2 regions of the Arthrobacter sp. TJ-58 genome follow, and region 1 is predicted to be linked to the other one. Evidence: riboswitches for the same ligand, from Rfam matches in the RefSeq annotation. Region 1 holds a riboswitch; the other holds the start of a gene.

What was found. Region 1 has a riboswitch for S-adenosylmethionine ahead of AC4D2W_RS14360 (methionine ABC transporter ATP-binding protein). Riboswitches for the same ligand answer to the same signal wherever they lie in the genome.
Region 2: linked by a shared signal. The riboswitch ahead of AC4D2W_RS07530 (hypothetical protein) and the one ahead of AC4D2W_RS14360 (methionine ABC transporter ATP-binding protein) in region 1 are both predicted to bind S-adenosylmethionine.

Annotation. Positions count from the first base shown of each region.
Region 1 covers NZ_JBZCNM010000004.1:157,753-160,952, forward strand. Annotated here, with positions in the region: gene AC4D2W_RS14345 (LLM class flavin-dependent oxidoreductase) at 1-389, shown strand, start outside; gene AC4D2W_RS14350 (alpha/beta fold hydrolase) at 561-1,178, shown strand; gene AC4D2W_RS14355 (CoA-binding protein) at 1,237-1,653, shown strand; SAM riboswitch class I at 1,829-1,927, shown strand; gene AC4D2W_RS14360 (methionine ABC transporter ATP-binding protein) at 2,030-2,824, shown strand; gene AC4D2W_RS14365 (methionine ABC transporter permease) at 2,817-3,200, shown strand, end outside.
Region 2 covers NZ_JBZCNM010000002.1:290,342-293,541, forward strand. Annotated here, with positions in the region: gene AC4D2W_RS07520 (3-hydroxyacyl-CoA dehydrogenase family protein) at 1-354, shown strand, start outside; gene AC4D2W_RS07525 (tyrosine-protein phosphatase) at 364-1,089, shown strand; gene AC4D2W_RS07530 (hypothetical protein) at 1,046-1,429, opposite strand; SAM riboswitch class IV at 1,445-1,584, opposite strand; gene AC4D2W_RS07535 (LLM class flavin-dependent oxidoreductase) at 1,643-2,662, opposite strand; gene AC4D2W_RS07540 (RBBP9/YdeN family alpha/beta hydrolase) at 2,661-3,200, shown strand, end outside.

The DNA.
Region 1 (3,200 bases):
AGTCCAATGCCATCCAGTCCGCGGCGGCGAACTTCCAGAAAGCCAAGGACGACGGCGAACCCTGGACGGTGCGTGACATCGCCGAATCCGCGGGGATCGGCGGCCTTGGTCCGCGGATGGTTGGCTCCGGCGCTGAAATCGCGGAGGAGCTGATCCGCTGGCAGGAGGAGACCGACGTCGACGGCTTCAACTTGGCCTACGCCATCACGCCGGGGACCTTTGAGGACATCGTGGAATTTGTGGTGCCCGAACTGCAGAAGCGCGGCGCCTACCGGACCGGGTACACGCCGGGCACGCTGCGCAACAAGTTGTTCGGAGCCGGAGACAAGCTGCCTTCCGAACACCGCGGCGCCTCCTTCCGCCGGCAGCCGGCAGCCGCGGGCCGGTAAGTTGCGGGTTGGGCAGTTGCCGGACAGTCAGTTGTCGGCCAGGCAGCTGCCGGCCGGTCAGCCGGGGGCCGCTTCCGGGGGCGGGTTCCCGGCGGGGGCATTGACCGGGGACGGAGCGTCTCCTTACGTTTGAAGGGTCCGCAGTGCCCCTCCCGCGAGCAGGAGTCCGTCATGGAACCTTCCCCCAGTGCCTCCGGAATGGCCCTTTCCGCCGACGGCACCCAGATCGCCTGGTCCCGGCAGGGTGACGGACCGCCGCTGGTGATCGTGGATCCGCTGACCTCGGACCGGAACAGCTCCGGCACCCGTGCGCTGGCGAATCTGCTGTCCGAGAACCACACGGTGTACACGTACGACCGCCGCGGGCTGGGTGAGAGCGGGCTCGGCGAGGAGTACACCGCCGAGTCCGACGTCGATGACCTGCTGGCCGTGGTGCAGGTGGCCGGCGGCACCGCAGACCTCTACGGCTTTGCGTCGGGGGCGTTCCTGGCTCTGCGGGCCGCCGAGGAATCCGCCGTCATCACCCGCGTTGTGGCACTGGAACCGGCCCTGGCCCTGGATGAAGGCGAGGATGAGCTGCTGGTGATGCAGACGGAACTGGAAGGACTCGGCGGCGTCCAGGTCCCCGTGCTGGTCCTTGCCGGAAGCACCAGCGGGGATGAGACCCGCGACCTCGCCCGCCGGGCAGCCGATGCCCTGGACGAGGGAGAGTTCCAGCTGGTGGAGGGCGATGTATCCCGGGTGCCGGACGCCGCCCTGGCCGACGCCATCGAATCCTTTCTCGGCTGATCACACCGGCCGGGCGTAAGCTGGAGCCCCATTCCAGCACTCCGCCGAAGGACAGCAGATGCCGCACGTCAACGACCCCGCAGTTATCGAATCCCTCCTGAAGAACAAGGGCCGCTGGGCCGTGGTGGGCCTGTCCAACAACCCGCTGCGCACCGCCGTCGGCGTGTCCCGCTATATCCAGGACCACCTGGGCATGGAGATCATCCCGGTGAGCCTCAAGGGCGACGACGTACACGGCAACAAGGGCTACCGGAGCCTGAAAGAGGTTCCCGGCCACATCGACGTCGTTGACTGCTTTGTGAATTCTTCCCGCGTGGGCGCCATTGTTGACCAGGCCATCGAGGTGGGGGCCAAAGCCGTGTGGCTGCAGCTGGGCGTCATCGACGAGGCCGCGGCGCAGCGGGCGGCCGACGCCGGACTGGACGTTGTCATGAACACCTGCCCGGTCATCGAGGCACCGCACTTCGGCCTGTAGCCCACTGCCGCCCCGGGCACTCTTTCTTCCCCGGACCTCTCACCTGCCCTGCCGCGGACGCCCTCATCCGCTGTGGAACTCCAAGATGACGCCGGGCAGGTCATGATTCGCAATGCTTCGCCGCATCATGACATCTGATTGCGCATCTGCACTGCCCCGGCGACCATGGAACCTGTAACCATCCAGAGCGGCTGAGAGACCTGGCTCCGTGACGCCGCAGCAACCCTTCCGCGATCCTGCGGAGCAAGGGTGCTACCGCCAGGACCGATGGAGAAGCACCCGCTTTCGCCCGGTCCCCTGCAGTGCGCTCCGGCGCACCGCCGGCGGTCCGGCCTGCGGCGGCACCTCTTCTCGGGCTTGGACCCAGGAGGAACACATGATCCGGATTGAGAATGTCTCAACCGTCTTTGACACCGGCGGGCAGCAACTGACCGCCGTCGACAACGTCTCACTGAACATCGGCCGCGGAACCATCCAGGGCATCATCGGGTTTTCCGGTGCCGGCAAATCCACGCTGCTGCGCAACATCAACCTGCTGGAGCGGCCCACATCCGGGCGCGTGCTGGTGGACGGAGTGGACCTGGTGGGCCTCACGCCGCTGGAGCTGCGCAAACGCCGCCACGGCATCGGCATGATCTTCCAGCACTTCAACCTGCTCAGCAATCTCACCGCGGCCCAGAACGTTGAACTGTCGCTGAAGTTCGCGGGAATCGGGAACTCGGCCGAGCGCCGCAAACGTGCGCTGGAAGCACTGGAAATTGTTGACCTGCCGGAGAAGGCCGGAACGTATCCGGCCAAGCTTTCCGGCGGGCAGAAGCAGCGCGTCGCCATTGCCCGCGCCCTCGCCACCAAACCCAAGGTGCTGCTCTGCGACGAACCGACTTCCGCCGTCGACCCCCGGACCACGGCCTCGGTGCTGCAGTACCTGGCGGACGTCAACGCGCGCTTTGGCATCACCATTGTGGTGGTCACCCATGAAATGAACGTCATCAAGGCCATCGCTGAGAACGTTGCCGTCATGGAAGAGGGCCGGGTGGTGGAACAGTTCGATCTGAGTGAGCTGAAGCGCCCCGCGTTCAGCCCTGCCACGTCGATTGGACGCTACCTGGTGTCGGACGAGATCCGGCTTGAGCGGCCCGCAGCCCACGGCAAGGGGGCCCTCCATGTTTGACCGCATCCTTGAAGTCTGGCCCGAACTGCTGGCCGCGCTGGGAGAGACCGGCACCATGCTGATCATTGCCATTCCGCTGGCCGTGCTGCTGGGAACCCCGCTGGGGGTGCTGCTGTACGCCGTCGGACCCCACGGACTGTCACCCCGGCCCAAGCTGCACCGGATCCTGGACACGCTGGTGAACCTGGTGCGCTCCTTTCCCTTCCTTATCCTGCTGATCGCCATCATTCCGCTGACCCGGCTGCTGGTGGGAACCACCATCGGCACGGCAGCCGTGATCGTGCCGCTGACCATCAACGCGGTGCCCTACTTTGCCCGCTTCGTGGAACAGAACATCACCTCACTGGGCGGCGGCGTGGTGGAAGCGGCGCGTTCA
Region 2 (3,200 bases), on a different contig from region 1:
GCCGCCGCTTCCTGGGCCCGGGATCTGGGAAAGACACCCGTCACCGTCAATGATGCCCCGGGCTTTGCCAGCTCGCGGCTGGGCGTGGCGATTGCCCTGGAAGCCATGCGCATGGTCGAAGAGGGCGTGGCCTCCGCCGAAGACATCGACGCTGCCATGGTGCTGGGTTACAAGCACCCCACCGGCCCGCTGCGCACCACCGACATCGTGGGCCTGGATGTGCGCCTGGGCATCGCCGAGTATCTGGCGTCCACGCTCGGCCCGCGCTTCGAACCGCCGCAGATCCTCCGTGACAAGGTGGCCCGCGGGGAGCTCGGCCGCAAATCCGGCAAGGGCTTCTTTGACTGGTCCTAGCCGGCTGTCATGAGCAGCCGCGACGTCCACTGGGAGGGCGCCGCCAACGCACGGGACCTGGGCGGGATCCCGGTCGCCGGCGGCGGCGCCGTCCTCCCGGGCCGGATCTTCCGCATGGGGCGGTCCGAATGGCTCACCACGCGGGGCTGGGAACAGGCCCGCGCCGCCGGAGTCCGCACCGTCGTCGACCTCCGCAACGAAGAGGAGCAGGGACGCAGGGACACCGATCCGTTGCCGGACGCGGAGGCTGCCGCAGGAATCACGTTCCTCACCGGGCCCACGCAGGAAGCGAAGGATCCGGAGTTCACCGCGCTCACCGGCCCCTACATGGACTCCCCGCGCTTCTACCGGGAGAACCTGCGCCGCTGGCCGGAGAAGATCGCCGCTGTTCTGCGTGCCATAGCGGAGGCCGGTGACGGTGGGGTGGTGATCCACTGCTCTGCCGGCCGGGACCGCACCGGACTCGTCGCCATGCTGCTGCTGCAGCTGGCCGGGGCCTCGCCTGAAGCCATCGCCGACGACTACGAACAGGCGGTCCGCGGCATCAACGCCTTCCACACCACGCAGGTGCATCCGCGGGAAAAACCGCTGACGGCGGAGCAGGAAGACGCGCGGGTGGCCGACGGCCGGAAGGAACTGCTCCGCGCCCTGGACGGTTTTGACGCGGAGCAGTACCTCCGCTCAGCTGGGCTTAGCCCCGCTGAGCTTGGGCGTCTTCGGAGTCGTTTGCGTTGAGCTGTTTACAGGGATGGACCCTTTCCGGCGTCGCCAAGTAGAAAAAAGAGCGCCGTGCGGGGCTGTCAAAGCCTCCGGGCACCAGCAGCGACGAATAGCGTGTGCACCACTGCACCTGGCCGTTGGAATGGGCCAGCGCCTGCGCCAGGGAGGGCAGGTCGTGGAACCACATCAGCTGCTGCTCGCCGTCCACGACCAACTGAATCAGGTCCAGATCGAGATCGACGTAGGCCTGGGCATCCACCCAGTCATCGTAAACAGCCAGGCGCTTGCCGTGAATGAGGTGGACGTTGTGGCCGGGGGTGTAGCTGATGCAGCGGGCGCCACTGGAGATACTCACAGTGTGTTCCTTTACGGTTTGTCCTTGCCCGCACCGGTTGGCCGCGGGCCGCTTCGTCATCCGAACCACCCGCCGAACAGTGGGGTTGGTGTGAGGCCAGTCGGAGCTTTTACAGACCCGGATTCCTCCGGGCGTGTTGGCCACCTCTCGTGAAGCTGAGACAACCATAGCGCATGCCGGTGACAGTCGGGAACTGTCACCGGACCGGAGGCATCAGCGCCAGCCCGCCGCGGGTGCCACGTGCTTCACCAGGCTCTCCAGCAGCTGCGCGTTGTATTCCACGCCCAGCTGGTTCGGCACCGTAATAAGCACGGTGTCGGCGGCCTGGACCGCGGCATCGGCAGCAAGCTGCGCGGCGATTACATCCGGTTCACCGATGTAGCTCTTGCCGAACCGGGCCAGCCCGCCGTCCAGCCGGCCCACCTGGTCACGGGAATCCGTCTGGGCCCGCAGCCCGAAGTACCGGTGGTCGGTCTCGGTCACCAGCGGAATGACGCTCCGGCTGACCGAGACAAGCCCGGTGCCCTCGTGGCCGGCGTCGGCCCGCGCTTTGCGGAACACCTGAATCTGCTCCGCCTGGAGCTGGTCAAAGGGCACCCCGGTGTCCTCCGTTAGCAGAGTGGAGCTCATCAGGTTCATGCCCTGCTCGCCGGTCCACTTGGCGGTGGCCCGCGTTCCGGATCCCCACCAGATTCGTTCGCTGAGCCCCGGGGACTGCGGTTCAACCGCCAGCGTTCCGGAGCTGCCGGTCATGACCGGATCTGCCGCAGCGAGGCCTGCGCCGGCAATCGCAGCCCGGAACACCAGGGTGTGCTTGCGGGCCTCGTCCGCGTCGGTGCTTCCCGCATCCGGAACATAGCCAAAGGCCTCGTAACCGCGCAGGGCCGGCTCGGGGGAACCGCGGCTCAGGCCCAGCTGCAGCCTGCCGCCGCTGATCAAATCCGTGGCCGCGGCTTCTTCCGCGAGATACAGCGGATTTTCATAACGCATGTCGATGACCGCGGTACCCAGTTCAATCCGGCTTGTCCGTGCGGCCATGGCGGAAAGCAGCGGGAACGGTGCAGCGAACTGCGGGGCGAAATGATGAACGCGCAGGAACGCGCCGTCTATCCCCAGCTCCTCCGCCGCAACCGCCAGCTCGACGGTCTGCAGCAGGGCATCCCGGGCGGTACGGACAAAAGAACCCTGCACATCGCGGTAGTGTCCAAAGGACAGGAAACCGATTTTCTTCATGTTCAGGAACAGCACCGGTTTCCGAGGAGATATTCCCGGCTTCCGCCCGGCGGCGGCCGTCAACGGAAAGGCAGACAGCATGCACCTGACCATCGTCCCCGGCATCGGCGGTTCCAACGATGAGCACTGGCAAAGCCGGTGGCAGGCTGACGCTCCGGATATGTCCCGGATTTCGCCGTCGTCGTGGGACGACCCGAACTTGGAGAACTGGATGGACGCGCTGGATGCTGCCGCCGGGTCCCGGAACGGCGACACCATCCTGGTGGCCCACAGCCTGGGCTGCCTGGCTTCCGCGGAGTGGCTGCTGCGCAATCCGGACGGCGCCCGGGGCGTGCTGCTGGTTGCGCCGCCGGACCCGGCCGAGCCCGCCTTCCCGGACACCGCCGGCTCATTCCGCGATCCGAGGCTGGAACCGCTGCCGGTGCCCGGGCTGCTGATCGCCAGCGAGAACGATCCCTACTGCACGCTCCCCGGCGCCCGGCTGCTGGCCCAGGCCTGGAACATTCCGGTGATCGACGCCGGCCCGCTTACCCACATC